2 regions of the Priestia sp. 3CA3 genome follow, and region 1 is predicted to be linked to the other one. Evidence: riboswitches for the same ligand, from Rfam matches in the RefSeq annotation. Region 1 holds a riboswitch; the other holds the start of a gene.
What was found. Region 1 has a riboswitch for glycine ahead of AC1VNJ_RS23020 (amino acid permease). Riboswitches for the same ligand answer to the same signal wherever they lie in the genome.
Positions count from the first base shown of each region.

Region 2: another riboswitch for glycine. It lies ahead of gcvT (glycine cleavage system aminomethyltransferase GcvT); the one in region 1 lies ahead of AC1VNJ_RS23020 (amino acid permease).

Region 1 covers NZ_JBXENJ010000011.1:18,292-28,300, reverse strand. Annotated here, with positions in the region: gene rlmD (23S rRNA (uracil(1939)-C(5))-methyltransferase RlmD) at 1-317, shown strand, start outside; gene AC1VNJ_RS23025 (FAD-binding oxidoreductase) at 620-1,969, shown strand; glycine riboswitch at 2,169-2,249, shown strand; gene AC1VNJ_RS23020 (amino acid permease) at 2,409-3,752, shown strand; gene AC1VNJ_RS23015 (PAS domain-containing sensor histidine kinase) at 4,032-6,173, shown strand; gene AC1VNJ_RS23010 (YfhE family protein) at 6,597-6,713, opposite strand; gene AC1VNJ_RS23005 (GNAT family N-acetyltransferase) at 6,815-7,375, opposite strand; gene AC1VNJ_RS23000 (amidohydrolase) at 7,631-8,758, opposite strand; gene AC1VNJ_RS22995 (TIGR01777 family oxidoreductase) at 8,819-9,721, opposite strand; gene recX (recombination regulator RecX) at 9,820-10,009, shown strand, end outside.
Region 2 covers NZ_JBXENJ010000001.1:398,971-408,979, reverse strand. Annotated here, with positions in the region: gene gcvPB (aminomethyl-transferring glycine dehydrogenase subunit GcvPB) at 1-216, opposite strand, end outside; gene gcvPA (aminomethyl-transferring glycine dehydrogenase subunit GcvPA) at 209-1,555, opposite strand; gene gcvT (glycine cleavage system aminomethyltransferase GcvT) at 1,576-2,676, opposite strand; glycine riboswitch at 2,889-2,981, opposite strand; gene AC1VNJ_RS02085 (DEAD/DEAH box helicase) at 3,162-4,835, shown strand; gene AC1VNJ_RS02080 (YqhG family protein) at 4,822-5,646, shown strand; gene AC1VNJ_RS02075 (YqzE family protein) at 5,670-5,855, opposite strand; gene comGG (competence type IV pilus minor pilin ComGG) at 5,899-6,273, opposite strand; gene comGF (competence type IV pilus minor pilin ComGF) at 6,263-6,700, opposite strand; gene AC1VNJ_RS02060 (type II secretion system protein) at 6,697-7,035, opposite strand; gene comGD (competence type IV pilus minor pilin ComGD) at 7,019-7,456, opposite strand; gene comGC (competence type IV pilus major pilin ComGC) at 7,443-7,754, opposite strand; gene comGB (competence type IV pilus assembly protein ComGB) at 7,769-8,815, opposite strand; gene comGA (competence type IV pilus ATPase ComGA) at 8,806-9,858, opposite strand.

The DNA of each region.
Region 1 (10,009 bases):
AAGATCATGGATTTGAACATGCCACGTATGTAACAGGTCCGGCTGAAAAATGGATGCCGCAGTGGGTAAAAGAAGGCTGGAAGCCAGACGTTATCGTCGTTGACCCGCCGCGAACAGGCTGTGATGACAAGCTTCTAAAAACAATTTTACAAGTAAAGCCAAAGAAAGTGGTTTACGTATCTTGTAATCCATCCACATTAGCGAAAGATGTGCAGCAGCTGTCGAAGGCTTATAACGTTGATTACATTCAGCCTGTTGATATGTTCCCTCATACAGCGCACGTGGAGAATGTGGTGAGTTTGACGTTAAAGAAGTAAATAGATGAAGAGTAAAGGGCAGATTTGGTTCTGCTCTTTTTTTATTTGAATTGGACTCTTGTTGGAAGAAAAAATATTCTAATATATCTAATTTGAATTATTGGAAAGTTATGTTTTAGAAAGCATCGGAGCACCGAAAAGAAGTTTTATTAGTACTTATATTTCAGTAAATGAACTGAAATTTCATTTTTTATAGAGATGATAAACGCCAATCTAGTCTTGAAAACCCACACCCTCAACCACCCCAAGAATACTATAGTAATAAAACTACTAAAAAGTATATACAGAGGGGCAGAGGTCAAATGGACTCAATGTTTTTGAAAGGTCTTACGGGTAAAGTGGTAACGCCGAAAGACCCCATTTATGAGGAAGCTCGTCAGGAGTGGAATCGTGCTATTGATAAATTTCCGCTTGTGATTGTGTACTGTGAAAAAAAGCAGGATGTTGTAAATGCAATTCAATGGGCGCGCAAGCATCGTGTAGACATTCGCATTCGATCTGGCGGTCATCATTATGAAGGGTATTCTACGGGTGACTGTGTATTGGTCATTGATATCAGTCGGTTAAACGGGTTGAAATTGGATAGGAAACGGAACATCTTAAAGATGGAGGGAGGAGCAAAGAATACGGAAGTGTATGATTTTATCGGTTCGAATGGATATGTGTTTCAAGGAGGAACGTGTCCGACTGTTGGGGTGTCTGGCTTTACGCTCGGAGGAGGCTGGGGGCTTTCGAGCAGACTTTACGGATTAGGCTGTGACAGCTTGATAGAGCTAGAGTTGGTCAATTATGAAGGAAAGATTATTAAAGCAAACAAATCGTGTAACGCGGATCTTTTTTGGGCATGCCGAGGTGCTGGTGGCGGTAATTTTGGCGTTGTGGCAAGCATGACGTTTCAGCTTCCAAAACCGACGAACAGCTCTGTGACGCTTGTTCGCTTCTTTTATGTAGGTACTACAAGAGAAAAACAGGTACAAGTGATGAATATATGGCAAAGCTGGCTGCCTGAATTGGACAAACGTATGACGCTAGTTGCCAGTTTTTATAATGCAGAAGGAGAAGGATTGGGCATATTTGCGAACGGCTTCTTTTACGGATCTCCAGAAAGAGCTCGAAAGATCTTGCAGCCTTTTGCAGAGGTGGAGGGGTTCCGAGTCGAGCTAGAGTCATTATCTTTTCTTGAAGCGGTACAAAAGATAGAAGCAACCTATCCTCCGTCTGAAAAATTTAAGTCAACGGGAAGATTTGTGCAAAGAAGTTATTCAGTTGGCGAGCTTGAAAATCTTGCAGATCTCATACAGCGTCCAGCAGAAGGGTCTGTTTACGCCGCGATTTCTTTTTATGCACTAGGAGGAGAAATTCGCAGTGTTGGTAACAGAGAAACGGCCTTCTTTTACAGAAACGCTAGATATATTCTGGGCTTTCAATCTGTATGGACAGACGATGCGTTTGCACGAGCAAACAGAGAGTGGCTGTATAAGCGATTTCAATATATTAAACGTATTACGAAAGGCTCCTATGTGAATTTCCCTATCAGCAACCTTAGAAACTACGAGTATGAGTATTTTGGAGACAACGCAGAGCGGTTAGAAAGAGTAAATAAAAAGTACGATCCATTTAATGTATTTAGGTTTCCGCAGGGACTCAGGTAGCATGTAGAAAAGGATACTAAGTTGACGATTGAACCTGTTTCATTACCTTCTTTCGAAGAAGGTAAATAAATGAAAGTCATCTTTCTTGTTGACAAAGCATCCAACTGGTATTAGAATAAACAACTATTCGACAGTCATTATCTTGATCGAAAAATTTAATACGTAGAAAGCTATGATTGCTATGGATCACACTATAGCAGGAGCAGCTTCTGGAGAGATCGCGATAGTTTCGCGACGCCGAAGGGTTCACAATCTCAGGCAAAAGGACAGAAGAGTACCGGATATTTATTTGGCATGTTACTAATTGGTAGCATGTACCATAATATTTGTTATTCTTATGACCATGAGATTGGAGCGCATCCAATCTCTTTTTTTATTGGACTTTATTTTGTAGTCCGCACGATCGCATCAAAGGTTTTATTGTTAGGAGGAGTTAGAGTTGGAACAACGAGAATTAAAGAGGGATTTATCCAATCGTCATGTTCAGCTAATCGCGATTGGAGGAACCATTGGGACAGGATTATTTTTAGGTTCTGGTAAAGCCATACAGCTTGCAGGTCCCTCTATCATCTTTGCTTATTTAATTGTGGGTATTGCGCTTTTCTTTGTGATGAGAGCGCTAGGAGAACTACTGCTGTCTAAAGCAGGTTATCAATCGTTAACAGATATTGCTGAAGAGTATCTTGGACCATGGGCTTCATTTGTCACAGGGTGGACGTACTGGTTTTGCTGGATCATGACAGCTATGGCTGATGTGATTGCCGTTGGCGTATATGTGAAATATTGGTTCAATATTCCTCAGTGGATTCCTGCACTTATTTGTGTAATCATTTTATTAGGACTTAACTTATTAACCGTAAAATTATTTGGAGAATTAGAGTTTTGGTTTGCTTTAATAAAGGTTATTACGATTCTTGCGTTAATTGTTATTGGCGTTATTTTACTGGTAATCGGATTTAAAACAGATGCAGGATCCGTTACGGTTCAAAATCTTTGGAGTCATGGAGGACTGTTTCCAAACGGTATTTCAGGTTTCTTACTTTCATTCCAAATGGTTATTTTCGCATACGTCGGGGTTGAATTGGTAGGGGTATCGGCAGCGGAAACATCAAATCCCCAAAAAAATATTCCATCGGCCATTAATAAAATTCCGCTGCGAATCTTATTTTTCTATGTTGGAGCGCTTATCGTCCTTTTATTTATTAACCCGTGGATGGAATTGAATGCAGCAGAAAGCCCATTTGTTAAAACCTTTAGTTTAGTCGGAATTCCGCTTGCTGCTGGAATTATTAATTTTGTTGTATTAACTTCAGCCGCTTCTGCTTGTAATAGCGGAATGTTTTCAACAAGCCGTATCTTATATAACTTAAGTAAAAATGACCAAGGGCCATCTACGTTTGCAAAACTGAACAAAAACCACGTACCAAGCAACGGATTGTTTGTATCTACGCTGGTTATCTCGGCGGGAGCTTTGTTAAGCAAACTGATACCAGATCAAGCTTTTGGCATCGTAACAACCATCAGCGCTATTTGTTTCATTTGGGTGTGGAGTATCATTTTGATTTGCCATCTAAGATATAAAAAAACGCGTCCCCAGCTGCATGAAGCATCAACATTCAAAGCACCGTTAACACCATTTATAAACTATGTTGTGCTAGCGTTGTTTGCAGTGATTCTTATTATTATGCTGTTTTCTGATGCGACGCGCCCAGCCTTATTGTTGACACCCGTTTGGTTTATTCTCTTATTTGGTTTTTACGGGGCTAGAAGGAAGAAGAAATAGTAAATGGGTGACCTCATCATTTCGTGATGGGGTCTTTTTATTGGAAGATAAATAATTGATTTCTACTGTATGAAGAAAATGCAGTAAGCAAAGTTTATATAAGAACCCTAAAAAAGTTTTAGCAGAAAATACAGTGAAAAAGCTCATAGTTTTCTGATAGTAATGTAGAACCAAATGCTTTTCTTCTATGTCTAAAGGTGGAATTCTATCATTTACATGGAAAAGTTTTCATTTTGCAGTACAATGGAGGTAGACTTCATTGAATTAAGGTGAACAAACATGAAATGGTTTAAATCTCATACGTTTTGGAAAATCTTCACGATTAATGTGCTTCTTATTTGTACCGTACTGACGCTAATGTTTATAGTTTCAAGAGTGATGCTGCCTAATATTTCTCAAGATCAATATCGACAGGTAACTGATAAAACCGTCAAGAGAATGAAAGAGCAAATTAACATCGTTATTAAAGATATTTGGAGCTTGGGCGACGAGGTACAGCAAGATCCTATTTTTTTATCAGATGATGAACAAGAGATAGACAAAGAACTGCAGAAAATAGTTAATATTTCACCGTATATCGATAGCGGAACCATTTTTAATACAAAAGGGTATGTGGAGCATTATTACCCAGATGATTTAAAGAGTATGAAGCACGTGAACTTAAGTAAAAGAAAATATTTTCAAGAAGCGCTGCGAACTAAAAAAATATATTTAAGCGATGTCGTTTCAGCAGACACAAAGCATTACATTGTGGTGATGGCAATTCCTATTTTGGATGAGCAGCAAAATGTAAAAAAAGTTATAAATTTAGCGCTGCGCATTGAAGAAAATAAAAGCTTTCAATCCATTTTTCAAACGTTCGATATAGGAGAGAACGGCTATACGTTTATTGTAGACCGCAATGGTAGAATTATTTCACACCCTGAGAAACAGAGAATCGGTGAAAATGCCAGGGAAAATGAAATCGTTCAGGAAACGATGAATCATAAATCAGGATATCAGCGCGTTGTGAACACCGAAGGTAAGTACTTCTTTGCGTCATTTGAATATATTCCTGTTTTGGATTGGGGAATTGTCGCTGAATTACCCGTTGAAGAAATTTACAGGCCTTATGAAACGTTTGAAAAAACGCTTTGGACCGTTTCAGGTATTACAATTTTACTACTTTCTTTTTTTACTGCGTTATATGCAAGGCAAATTGTGAATCCTATTCGTAAACTATATGAATTGGCGGGACAAGTAGCTCGCGGGAATTTTAATCAAAAAATTCCGGAACGAGAAATTGAGCGGGGGGAAATCGGTACTTTATCTAAACAGTTTAATGAAATGATTAGCTATATACGCCATTCTAAAGCAAATTTACAGCAAAAAGAAAATCAGCTGCAGGAACAAAAAACGTTTTTAAGACAAGTCATTGACATTAATCCAAGCTATATTTATGCCATTAATCAAAAAAGGGAGTTCATTCTTGTTAATGAATCTTTTGCGATGCTGCTAGGTGAAAAATCTGATGACTTGATTGGACAACCAATTGATAAATATCAATTCAACCTTCAATCAGATCTTTTATATAAAGGGACGTTTTCAAACTGTACGCAAAAAGGGATGGTATTAGAAGAACAGTTTAAAGATTCGAAAGGAAACCGGCGCTGGGTCGAAACAGCAAAACTTCCTATTATGAATGAAAAACAGGAAGTGATTCAAATGCTGTGCGTATCGACAGATATTACGGAGCGTAAAAAAGCAGAAGAGAAGCTTAGAACTTCTGAGAAGCTTGCCGTTGTAGGAGAACTTGCAGCTGGAGTTGCTCACGAGATCAAAAATCCTTTGACTTCTTTAAAAGGTTTTGTTCACTTATTAAAAGAACAAAATCCCAAAGATGCTTTGTATATAGATATCATGGAAACTGAATTAGAACGAATGAATGGAATCGTAGAAGAATTTTTGATGTTAGGAAAACCTCAGGTTATGAATGTTGAACCCTTGAATATGCAAGCGCTTGTTCAAGAAGTGTGCTCGCTTCTTGAACCTGAAGCAGTAGAAAAAAAGGTAGCTTTCATATTTGAAAGGGATGAGCAATTACCGCAGGTATATGGAGATAAAAATCAGTTAAAACAAGTATTTATTAATATTATTAAAAACTCTATCGAAGCAATGCCTGAAGGAGGGGGTATTCATATTACGATTAAAGCAAAAGAAAACCACCTTTGGCTGCAGCTTGCTGATGAAGGGCAAGGTATTCCTCCTGAACGGTTAGCGAAGATAGGTGAGCCTTTTTATAGTACAAAAGAAAAAGGTACAGGTTTAGGGCTGATGGTCAGCTATCGGATTATTAAAGCTCATCATGCGCAGATGACATTTTCTAGTCAGTTAAATCAAGGAACAAGTGTGGATATATTGTTTCCAATCATAAAAAAGTAGGGGAAGTTCCCCTACTTTTTATTATTATACTTATAATATATCAAAAGCTTTCATGTTACTAAAACAAACGAAAGTGCTAAAGAAGATATCCACAGGTTAACAAGAAGTTAACTGCTGAATTGTATAGGATATTCACAACTTTATCCACATTATTCACATTTTTTCAGAAAATTTACATAAAAATTACCCACTGTTATTTCAAGTTATGAAAGCGGTAATATACATATCTGATAAAGTTATGCACATTATCCACATAATTGTGGGTAAACTTTGTGGATATAGTAAAGTATTAAAAAATCGTAAATCATACGCATGAAATCTTTGCGTTATTATCTTTACATAATATAAAACGTCCTTCCGATACACAGTGTACAGAAAGGACGTTGGGATGATCAAGCGTTGGATAGAGATGTTTTGCCTCACTTATTTTTTCGTGTAGCCGCCTGCACGGTCTGCTTTTTTAAATTCGCGGCCGTAATAGATTTCTTGAGCGCTACTTAACGTATTTTTTGCGTTTTCTTTTCGTTTTTTTTCAGACATAAAAAAACCTCCAATTAACGTTTTTCGATCATGCTACTTATTTTTTCCAGAATCTCTCGTTTTTAATCATAAAAAAAGCTCCCCGTGTAACGGAGAGACTCTTACGCTTCTTTAAGCTGGTGATCTTCTTGAACGTCTTGTTCGTGACGCAGGTAGTATAATGTATACAAGTCTTTTGGAATTTCGTATAAATCATATACGTCTTCATGTTGATTAATTTCATCGTATAAAGCTTTGTGTGTTTCATTCGCAAGTACTGCATAAGGCAGTTTTTCGGCAGCCTTAATAGACCTGATGTTGATTTTGCGGATTCGCATAAAAATTCGCTCTATATTTAACTCAAAGAACAGTTCATTAAAGAACGCTTCTTTTGCAATTTGATTATATCCTTTTCCATGAAACGGTTTGCCAAGCCAAGTGCCTAAAAAACCAGCTTGATCCTGTACATCAAATAAATTAATGGTGCCGATAGGGTTACCCCATTCATCTAAAATCGTGCGAGAAATAATTTCTCCATGATCTTCTGCTTCCATCGTTTGTTTAGTCATAAATAAAAATTCTTCATAGGAATGGGCTTTATGACGAACAAAAGGGAAGACATCAGGATGTACCATGAGTTCGTATAGAGATTGACAGTCATTTAGGTCACGTTTTTTTAACATAACTTTTCCCTCCTGATCGAGGGTATATACAGACTCCAATCAAGTCCCCACCCTCGAAATTTTTTAATAATTAAAAAAATTTCGGGGTGGGAATCGAACCCACTAGAACCAGTTACCTGGTGGCGCACCATTTGCCTTCCCATTACAAGTCAACAAACATAAAAAGTCAACGTGTGATGTTTATGCTTTTGTGAAATTCACATGCTTCTAAACGTATCATACTAAAAAAAATAAAAAAAGAAAATAGGTAAAATGTTAATTTTTTTTAAATAATATTTTACCATCTATCATGGTAAAAATAGGCTTTGCTAAGTAGTGAAAGGGATGATGGCTCCATAGCACTAAATCAGCGTCTTTTCCTGCTTCGATACTGCCGATTCGATGATCAATACGGAGATTCCGAGCAGCAGTAATCGTGATGCCTTCTAATGCTTTTTGCTCTTCGAGTCCTTCACGTACGGCAATGGATGCGCAAATATTTAAATACTGAATAGGCGTATAAGGATGGTCCGTTGTAATGGAAACTTCTACTCCTTCATTGCAAAGAGCTTGATAGGTTTTCCACGTTTTATTCTTAAGTTCAACCTTTGAGCGGCGTGTTAAAGTTGGACCTACGCTCACTTTTAAATTTCTTCCACCCAGCTCTTTAGCAATTAAATGGCCTTCTGTACAGTGCTCAATACGGACGTCTAAATGAAATTCATCTGCTAAGCGAAGAGCTGATAGAATATCATCGGCTCTATGAGCATGAATCCGAACTGGAATTTCTCTATTCAGTGCTTGAGTGAGAGGTTTGATGCGCAAATCATCTTTGTTGTCACTGCTTGCTGCGTGATAAAAGGCTTCTCGCAGCATCCCCATAATACCCATTCGCGTAATCGATTCTTTATTGCCGTGGCTGTGAATTCGTTTTGGATTTTCTCCTAGCGCAATCTTAAGTCCAGCTGTTTCTTGAATTAACATTTGAGAAATGCTTGTTCCAGCTGTTTTAATAACGGAAGTTGTGCCTCCAATCACATTTGCACTTCCTGGCATAATGTGTACAGACGTAATACCCGCTTCAATGGCATCTTTAAACCCAGGATCTAAAGGATGTACACTGTCAAAAGCTCGGATATGTGGAGTCATAGGTTCAATGGTTTCGTTAGCATCATTCCCGGCCCAGCCGGTTCCTTCATCATATAATCCTAGATGTGTATGAACATCAATAAATCCAGGGAATAAATAACGCTGTTTGCAGTCAATGACTTCTACTCGAAGAGGTGGCTGCAAGTTTGGCCCAATTAAAACAATTTTTCCATCTTGAATGAGCACATCACTATTATAAATAGGTTTTGACGTAATAGGATAAAGCGTTGCATTTTTTAAGAGAATGGTTTTCATAAAGTTACTCCTATCTATCGGCAGCTTAGTCACCTGTTTTAGGGAAATAACAGAAAATAACTAGAGTAAATCTCGCAATGCATCTTCTAATACAGTATATGTAAAAATGTAATTCTGTTGAATCAATTTTTCAGGTAAAACGCGCTGTCCCTTTAAAATAATCATACTCATTTCTCCCATCAGCAGCTGAAGAACAAAGCTAGGTACGGGCATCCAATGAGGACGATTCAATACTTTTCCAATCGTCTTTCCAAACTCTTTCATTTGAACGGGATTTGGGGCAGTGACGTTAACAGCTCCCTCTATTTGTTCGGTATGGATACAGTAATCAATGATCTTCACGACGTCTTGGAGATGCACCCAAGACATCCACTGTTCTCCGGAACCGACTGTTCCTCCTGCAAATAATTTATAAGGAAGAGCCGTAGAAGGAAGTGCTCCGCCATCTTTCCCTAATATAACGCCGAATCTTGTTAAGACAGTACGAATATTGAGTTCCATGGCTTTTAGCGCTTCATTTTCCCACTTTTTTACTGTTTCAGCCAAAAAGTCTGTCCCGATCGATGGAGAAGCTTCTGTGAACGTTTCTTTCGTTGATGTCCCGTAATAACCAACGGCGCTTGCATTTACATAAAGTGACGGTTTTTCGGGTAAAGAAGCCATAATGCGAAGAATTTCTTGAGTAGAAGAAAGGCGACTTTCCACGATGGCTTTTTTGCGTTCGTCCGTCCAGCGGCCGTTGTTAAGTGAAACGCCAGCTAAATTGATAAAAACGTCTGCTCCTTCTACATGCTCTTCAGGTTGGCTGTTTTCTTGCATCCACTCTACATATTTAAGTTTCGGATCTCTTGCAGCTTTATCTGCATTGCGTGTTAAAATATATACATAATGTTTTTGTGTTAAAAAATGTTTTGTTAAAGCTTTACCTACGAATCCAGTTCCTCCAGCAATAACAATTTTCATACGAACTTCCTCCTTTATTGAGATAAATAAAAACGTGTATGATACGTTTGGCGGTTCTTCAGCCATCAATTTAAATAAGAAATATGAGGTGAAGGTTAATGCCTGTTGTCACAAAGATCACAACGCAAAAGAATAGCGGTGAACGTTATAATGTGTATTTAGATTACGGTAAAGGTGAAGAGTTTGGCTTTGGTGTTGACGAAAATGTCCTCATCAAATATGACTTAAAAAAAGGTCGTGAGCTTGATGAATTTGAATTAACGGAAATTCAGTACGCAGATGATGAGA
Region 2 (10,009 bases), on a different contig from region 1:
TGAGTCCACTCCGTGATTTCGTTTTGAAAGCGCGGTGTAATGACGCATAATATCGAGTTCTGATACTTCAGGAAGCTCAGGAGCTTCGGTACGGACATACGCTTTTCCAAGCAGCTCTTCAGCATTTACTTGCGGAACATCTAACTCCGGCAATGAATAGCCGATTCGCCCTTCTTTACTGCTTTCAAAAATAAGTGATTGATTTTGATTAAGCATGAAGATCCCCCAATTCATTTACAAGTTGGTCAATTTCCTCTTTTGTACGGAGTTCTGTAAAAGCAAGCAGCATGTGATTTTCAAGCGCTTGGTTATCACGGCTAAGATCATAACCGCCAATTATTTTTGATGCTAATAAATGATTGTTTGCTTCTGTTACCGAAACAGGAAGCTTCACGACTAATTCGTTAAAAAACGGTCCTTCAAATGCTACATTTACCCCTTTTGCCTTTAACGCTTCATATGCATAATGCGTTTTTGATAAGTTTTGCAGCGCCATTTCTTTTACACCTTGCTTGCCTAAAGCTGTCATGGCAACTGATGCCGCTAAAGCATTTAACGCTTGATTTGAACAAATGTTAGACGTCGCTTTATCACGGCGTATATGCTGCTCACGAGCTTGAAGGGTTAAAACAAACCCTCGCTTACCGTTTTCATCCACCGTTTGCCCTACTAATCGTCCTGGAATTTTCCGCATAAGCTTAGACGTAGTTGCAAAGTATCCGCAGTGCGGGCCTCCAAATTGACTTGGAATACCAAATGGCTGTGCATCTCCAATGACAATATCAGCTCCAAATTCTCCAGGAGGCGTAAGTAAACCTAATGATAAAGGATTGCTTGAAACCACAAACATACATTTTTCTTGATGAGTAATTTCTTCAATTTCTTTTAACGGCTCGATTTGTCCGTAGAAATTTGGATACTGGACAATAACAGCTGCCACGTCACTTCCCATCTCTTTTTCTAATGCAATCATATCTGTTACGCCGTCTGCTGCAGGGATTTCTACCACTTCAATGTATTGACCCTTCGCATACGTTTTTAACACATCTTTTGACTCAGGGTGAACGGCCGCAGAGACAAGTACTTTTTTCTTTTTCGTTTGACCCGCACTGAGCATAGCGGCTTCTGCTAAAGCAGTTCCTCCGTCATACATAGAAGAATTGGCCACGTCCATCCCCGTTAACTCACAAATCATTGTTTGAAATTCAAAGATGGCCTGAAGTTCTCCTTGAGAAATTTCCGGTTGATACGGAGTATAGGCCGTATAAAATTCCGAACGAGAAATAACATGATCAACAATAACCGGCATGTAATGATCATAAACTCCCGCTCCTAAAAAAGAAGAATATTCTTTCAAATGAGCATTTTTTGCAGCCATATTATTTAATTCTTTTAACAGCTGAGGCTCTGAAGCCGCTTTTTTAATATTGTATTCTCCTTGAAAACGAACGCGCTGCGGAATATCTGAAAATAAATCATCAACGGATGAAACACCAATTGCTGCTAACATTTGCTGCTGATCTTGTTCTGTCATTGGTAAATAGCGATGTAACATGTTAAATTCCTCCCCAAAGCTTACTTTGAACGTTTATAAAAAGGTGTTGAAACCACTTTTGCTTTTAAGCGTTTTTTCCGAACCTGCACTTCCACTTCTTGACCAAGCTCTGTATACTCTGCTGATAATAGCGCTAGACCGATGTTTTTCTTTAATGTCGGTGACTGTGTACCTGTTGTCACAAATCCAATTTGTTCTTCATCTGCAAATACTTCGTAACCGTGTCTTGGTATACCTTTATCAATCATTTCAATTCCTACCAGCTTACGAGGTGCCCCGCTTTCACGCTGTTCTTTTAACACTTCTTTTCCAATAAAGCTATCTTTGTTCGTTTTTACTGCAAATCCAATTCGAGCTTCAATGGGCGTAATATCTTTTGAAAGCTCTTGGCCATATAAAGCCAAAGTAGCTTCAAAACGAAGCGTATCGCGAGCGCCTAGTCCGCAAGGCAACACACCGTCCTCACTTCCTGCTTCTAAAATAGCCGTCCACAAGTGAGAGGCGTCAGCTGAAGAACAATAAATTTCAAAACCATCTTCTCCGGTATATCCAGTACGTGAAACGAGAGCTTTTACATTCGCTACTTCTACATCATCAGCAAATGTAAATGGCTTTAATGAAGCTAAATTTTTATTCGTTAACGTTTGTAAAACTTTTTCTGCTAAAGGACCTTGTAATGCTAGCTGCGCAGTTTCATCAGATTGATTAACGAGCGTTACATCTCCTTGTTTGTGAGACACAAGCCACTCATAGTCTTTTTGAATATTAGCAGCGTTTACGACCAGCAAATACTCTTGATCTGCTTTTTTGTAAATCAGCAAATCATCTACCGTGCCTCCGTCTTCATAACACATAGCCGTATACTGCGCTTTTCCATCTACAAGGGTAGAAACGTCATTTGTCATCGTATGCTGAAGAAAAGCTAAGCTATCAGCTCCTGTCACAAGAATTTCTCCCATATGAGAGACATCAAAAAGACCTGCCTTTGTACGTACAGCTTCATGCTCTTCTTTAATAGAAGAAAATTGAACGGGAAGAGCCCATCCTCCAAAATCAATTGTTTTGGCACCATATTTTTGATAGGTATCATAAAGCGGCGTTTTGTGTAATTCTGTTGTCATATTTATGTCCTCCTCTTTTTCACGTGAAACTTTTCATAACGGGGAGTTTTCAAATAGTGTGGGGATCACTATGTATCCAAACAAAAAAGGACAGAAAACCCCCTACTGTATTTAGTAGGAAGTCTCTGTCCTTTTCACCTGAAAGTTTACCTATAAACGAATAGGTTTGCCTCGTGGGTGGTCTATAAACGCATAGACACTCTCCAGAGCTGCGTCAAACAAGAGTCTTTTTGCCTGAGAGATTCACAATTTTATTGCTTGCTCCTTCGGCGCTACATTCAAGTAGTCTCTCCCCGTGTCGTCATTCGCTTCTATAAAGTTGGTAAAGTTGGGCATACTACTGAAAGATGTATCTTTCTTTATTCACACAATCATTTGTAAAGTGCTAATCTATTTTCTTTTTCAAATTTTCTAAATATATTTTTATCCTACCTGATTCTTATCATTTGTTCAATAAAAATTTTTTACAAAGGAGCATTTTTATCATGAAAGTGAAATTAAACATCGATGAAACATGGGAAGCAGCCTTCTCAACTAAATTGGAGCAAGACGGCCCTTGGTCTGCATGGGATTTGTATAAACTTGCCTATGAAATAGAAGACCAAACGCTTATCTCAGAATTTGAAGGGCTACAAAGCCCAAAACATTTAGCCGATTTAACGCCGCTTCCTCATCAGCTCGAAGTAGCCAAACAAGTAGTCGAAACAATGAATGGGAAAGCCATTTTAGCAGATGAAGTAGGACTAGGGAAAACGATTGAAGCAGGGTTAATTTTGAAGGAATATATGATTCGCGGGCTTGTTAAAAAAGTTCTCATTTTAGTTCCAGCTTCGCTTGTTTCACAGTGGGCTATGGAATTGAATCAAAAATTTTATATTCCCGCGGTCCCTCAAAGAAAATCATATGTGTGGGATCAGTGTGACATCGTTGTATCTTCAATTGATACAGCAAAACGTTCCCCTCATCGAGAAATTGTGCTAGAACAAGACTACGACCTCATCATCATTGATGAAGCTCATAAACTTAAAAACAACAAAACAAAAAACTATGAATTTGTTCAAAGCCTGAAAAAGAAATTTTGTCTGTTGCTAACCGCAACACCGATTCAAAATCGAATTGAAGAAATTTTCAACTTAGTCTCTCTTTTAAAGCCTGGCCATCTCGGCAATAAAGACTATTTCGAAGAATTATTTTCTGCTAAAAAACGCTCTTTGCAAAACGATGAGCACTTAAAAGAGCTTGTTAACAAAGTTATGATTCGAAATCGCCGCCATGATACTGGTATCGAATGGACGAAGCGAATTGTTCAAACCATTCCTGTTGAATTTTCACCGAAAGAACGCGAGCTATACGATGCGATTACGTCTTTTAAAGGAAACGGACTGCACCCTTCAAGTGCTTTTTCAATTTTAACCCTGCAGCGAGAGGCCTGCAGCAGCCGTGAAGCGGTGTATATGACATTAAAAAACATGCTGGAACGTCAGGAAGATCAAAACAGCGCATTAACGGAACATATGATTACTCCATTAATGCAACTACTTCAGCAAGTGCCGCAAAATGCAAAAGCAGAAAAAGTTCTGGAGCTCGTTCAAAAAATTGATGACAAAGTTATTATTTTCACTGAGTACAGAGCAACTCAACTGTACTTACAGTGGTATTTAAAACAGCATGGAATTACCTCTGTACCGTTTAGAGGAGGATTTAAGCGAGGTAAAAAAGACTGGATGAAGCAGCTTTTTGAAAGCCACGCGCAAGTATTTATTGCCACTGAAGCGGGCGGAGAAGGAATCAACCTTCAGTTTTGTCATCATATTATTAACTATGATCTACCGTGGAATCCAATGCGTCTAGAACAGCGAATTGGAAGGGTACATCGTTTAGGTCAAAAGCATGATGTTCACATTTACAATTTAGCGATTCAACATACGGTCGAAGAACATATTTTAAAATTGTTATACGAAAAAATAAACCTTTTTGAACGAGTTGTTGGAGAGTTAGATGATATTTTAACAAAGCTTGATTTAAAAAATATCGAAGAGCATATTCAAGATATTTTATTTCATTCACGGAGTGAAGGAGAAATAAAAATCAAAATGGAGAACTTGACGTCTATTATTCAATACGAAGACAGCGAGGAGGATCAGCATGCAGCAAACTGATATTCATCAATTTTTAAAGCGTTACTTTCTAGCTAATAATTGTTCTATTGTCACAGAAACACCATCTTATCTAAAGGTTCAATTAACAATCGAACTTGACAAAGAGTTGATGAATCGTCCATTTTATTGGCATTATGTTGAAAAGACAGGCGGAGAAGCAAATCCTGCTTCACTCACTTTCATTACAGATCCCGCGTTTGAAGACGATTCTGTTCAAGGAGAACGAATTCATTTTGGCTCACCTAGGCTGCATCAAATTTTCGCTTCTACTCAAAAGCTAGGCGGGTTTATTCATCTGTATGAACAAGTTTCATCAGCTCAGCCAACAAATCAGCCTTTACACCCTTGGCTTGCGTTAAATATTAAAGTCTCATACAAATGCGACCGTAAAAAGGATGAGCTCTTGTCGCTTGGCATTAATTTAATTAACGGACAAATCGTTGAATCATTTCATGAATCAATCATTAATCAAAATTTATCATCTAAAATCTCGGACTATTGCTTTACTCTTTCACCTTTTATTAAGCCGAAAAGTGCGATTGCACGACTCACATCATACGTGACTGACTACGTTAAAACTCAACCGACTGAATGGGCAGAAAAAGCGCAGGAAAGATGGTACGAAGACTTAGCGCTTCTTGATCATTTTTACGAAACAGCAGAAGAGCTGCCAGAAATATATATGACCGAAAAAACAGCGCTTCAAGAGCTATACGAGCCGACGATCTTATTTAAGTTTATAAACGGTGGCTTATTTTACATATCGCCAGAAACGATGTCACGTCAATTTAATAAAACACAAGCCGGTTAAAAAAAGATGAGCATATGATATGCTCATCTTTCTTTTTTCTTTCGGTACCACAGCATAAACGACAGCGGAATCATTCCAAACCATCTGTTCGCAAAAGGTGCTCGCTCTTCTTTTTTTTGAATCTTTTTCGTTTTCCTCTCTTCTTTTGGCTGATCCATATATTGTACAAATTGCTGAGTCATATATTTTACATAATCATTCGTTTTCATATAATCATCTCCTCAGCACTATTATATCCGGAGAGAAAGAGACTTAATCCGTCCACTTCACAATGTGCTGGTCCTTTTTTTGAATATATGCGGTTTCTGTCAATGCTCTTCCTTGCAGTGTTTGACACTTTATTTTTAGGATAATCATCTGTTCATCTTCACTTACTACGTCGTATGAAACCGTACCCGTTTCTAACACTAAGGGTGCAGATGGAGATTTATTATGTTCTTTTATTTCTTTTTTTACATGTACAACCGCGTTTTCTAAAAGATGCTGCAGACGATTTTTCTGCTCTACTTCTTGATAAAATGAACTTTTCGTCACAAAATAAGTAGTTTGCTGAGCTACTAACAGAAGAAAAAGCGCACAAAATGCCAACACAACCGGGAGAATAAACCCTTGCTCATTATCTTTCATAAGCAAGCATCAAAAACGTCGTAATGGTTTCTTCTCTAACTTTGTTAACACCGTCTGTTGAACGAATCAGCAGCCTTTCTTTTTGCTGTTCATACATGATATTCTTAATATGCTGCAGCACAACTTCATGACCGCTTTCATCCACTCGTCTTCTTATCTTGTCTTCGTATCGTTCATAAGTGATGATCTGATTATTTTCCATTTTCAACGTAAGCGTAGTCGCATGAATTCTCACTTCTTTTGCTTCTCGATATTCCATAGCAAGTTGATTCACAAAAATTTCCCACTCCATTTCATTCATACTAAAGTCTGGATTATATGTTTGCTTAGCTAGCGGAATGATAATGGGGAAAAATGAAACAATGATCAAAAAAAGAGCAAAACTGACTAACATCTCTACAAGCGTAAAGCCTTTTTCACTTTTCACTTCAACATCACATCACACTTCTTTTTCATTTTATCAGCCGAATCTGTCCATTCTACACAAAGCTTTTGAGCACTTTCTCCGTTCCACTTCAGATAAAACACAACGTTTTCTTTTACGATTTTTTCTCGCCGTTTATATCCTGTTTCATATTTATATTTCAATAGCTCTTCGTGCAAGATAGCATCAGCTTGATACGAAACATATTGCTTCTTTTCTTCTTCCTTCATCTGAACATACAAAGGAATAATTGTACCGGTTAGGAGTAAAAGCATGCTAAATGAAACAAGCATTTCTAACAAGGTATAGCCCTGCTGACCCTTACATCTTGTCCACATAAAAACGCCCTCTACCTATTTGAAAAGTAACTTTGTATTTAAACTTTTGACTGCTGATAAAAATGGTCTTTGCTTGAGAAATATTGCCGTTTTTGTTGTATTGTATCGTGGAATTGCCGCTTCCAAACGTGATATGAATGGTGGAATCATAGGCGCGCTTATAAAGAACGGCACGAGAATCAGAAACAATATATTCTGTTCCCTTCGGTGCGAAGTTAATTTTAATTGGAGATTCTCGGTTCATGGCTGTCTGCTGCACATAAAACGTGTCGCTTTGCAGCTGTCGCAAGAATAATGTGATTTTGTAATATTCCACAAGCGGCCGAATGGTTACGATAATGGAAAACATCATCACTTGCACAATAAATAAAACCATCAGCATCTCAATGAGGGTAAATCCTCTTTGCTTAAGAAGAACCACTAGCCGTAACCTTTCCGGTACCGTCAATTTGAATAGCTTGACCATTTGGACACACGGTGCCTTCTTTTAAGTAGCCTCCTGCTTCAAGCTCTTCTAGACTTGGTTTTTCGCCGTTTTCAAGCTCATATACTTGTACCTCAGCCTCTACGGTTTTGACAAGAGCTGAGCAGCCTTTATTGTTAATAACCGTATTATGCTTTAATACATTTGGAATCATAATGAGCAAAAGCACGGTAATAACGAGCATAACGATTAACATTTCAATAAGGGTAAACCCTTTATTACCTTTTAGAATCATATTCTTTCACCCTTCTACAAGCTCGACATCACTTCTAACATCGGAAGCATAACGGACATATACATAAGCAGAATGACCATTCCGATGAACAAAAATGTAAGCGGCTGTACATATTTTAAAATACGAAAAATAAATTGTTCCATTCTTTCCATCATAAATAGACTGTAATCATACAGCTCTTGAGAAAGCTCACCGTTCTGCTGGCCATGCACAATAACGTGAGCCAAGTCTTTTTCATAATGAGATTTAGCTGAAACGATATGATCTAATCGCATTCCTGAGGAAAGTTGATCTGTAAAAGCAAAAGCTTCCACTTGAAAGAACGGATGATGCTCCTGCTTTTGAAAAAGAGCAAAACATTCATAAATAGATAAACCACCGTTTAATAAATTGCTCATATGAACAGAAAAAAAGTAGGAGTTAAATAGCCGTGTGAACGTTCGGATAACGGGAACTCTCATAAAAAGCTGCATTTGAACTACGGGAGGCAATTTTTTAATGTAAATCACATAAAACAAATAAAGGATGATTGGCATACTGATGACTGCAGGTAACACAAAAGGAAAGAACGACATCGCCTGCATAAATAAGAGGATAAACGAAGACTGCTTGTTTCCAAAGGATAAGTACAGAGCTTCAAACTGCGGAAGTAAAACCGTACTTAAAACAAATAAAATGGAAAGAATAAACAGAAGCAGCAATACGGGATATTGAACAAGCTTTTGAAATTTTTTACGATGCCTTACTTTTTCTTCAATCATTGAGCTACTTTCTTTTAAAGCAAATTGAAGGTTTCCATGCTGTTCCGCAAAATATAAATAGCTTAAAATATCACGGTGAAACTGAAGTTTAACAAAAGCATCGTGCAAAGATTCTCCTCGTTTTAACTGCTCAAGACATTTTTCAATATCCGTTTTTTCTTTGTTAGATACTTGAAACGTCAAAAATGAAAGAGCTTGAGAAAGAGTGTAGCCTTTTTCTAAGAGCTTGGAGACCTGCTTAAGAATTTTTGCTTGCTGAGCGAGAGACCACCTTTTTTGTCTATTTGTCTTTACCCCCATCCGTCTAGCGAATGCGGATATAAATAGCCTAGCGCAATTCCTTTTAGAATAACATCTCGGAGCGTCTTATAATCATAATCCGCATTTTCTCCTTTCACTTCTCTCATCACTGCGCCAAGCTCCTTGCCATAAAGCAATTCGTATATGCTGGACTGACGATGCTTCCTCATTTTTTTACAAGCAGGGTGGCATTTTCCCGAACACAGCGGACAGCGAATTTCTACAAGACGCTGTGCAGCTACTGCTACAAGAGTCTGCTCCATTTCTTGAAAGCTAACGCCAAACTCAAGCAGCCTGTACAAAGATCCTTTTGTATCTTTAGTATGCATCGTTGTCAAAACCAAGTGTCCGGTAAGCGCTGCTCTCACAGCAATTTTGGCGGTCTCACTATCTCTTATTTCTCCCACCATGATAATGTCTGGATCATGGCGCAATATAGCTTTTAAACCAGTCGTATACGTAATCCCTGCGCGTTCATTTACCTGCACTTGAAGCACGGTTTCACTCGGTTTTTCAATAGGATCTTCTAGTGTAATAACATTTCGATTAAAAAGGTGCTTTACTTCGTGTAAAAGAGTATATAGAGTAGTGGTTTTACCTGATCCTGTAGGACCGGTAAAAATAATTAATCCATGAGAGAATTTCAAGAGAGAAATAAGCTTTTTAGTATGTTCAGGAAAAAGAGATAAATGTTTGAGAGAGGTAGATTGTTGATGAGGCAAAAGCCGAATAACAAGACTTTCATCATGAGAAGTAGGAAGAGTTGATAAACGCAAATTTACTTGATAGTGATCAACGGAAGTGGTCAATGCACCATTTTGAGGTTTTCTGCGCTCCCCAATATCCATTCCCCCTAAAAATTTAAAATGCGAAATGAGCCGTTCAGACATTTCCTTTGAAATAACCCTCTTTAAAATAAGCTCCTGGTCAATTCGCAGCTGAATCACAGCATCTTTCTTTCGGGGCACAATATGCACATCAGAACTTCGACACTCACATGCATCTCGTATAACGTAAGTAGCAAACTGTTCAATTTCGGTCAAACGATCATCACTCCTTTATTTGTAATGAAGATGATTCTTAAAACACCTAGAAACAGTAATTTCGACCTTTTTCGAGATTTCCCTCCTTCTTTTTTCATTTTTTATAATTTTTTTCGTATACGCTTCTTTTCTTCGCTTCAGTCCTTGTACA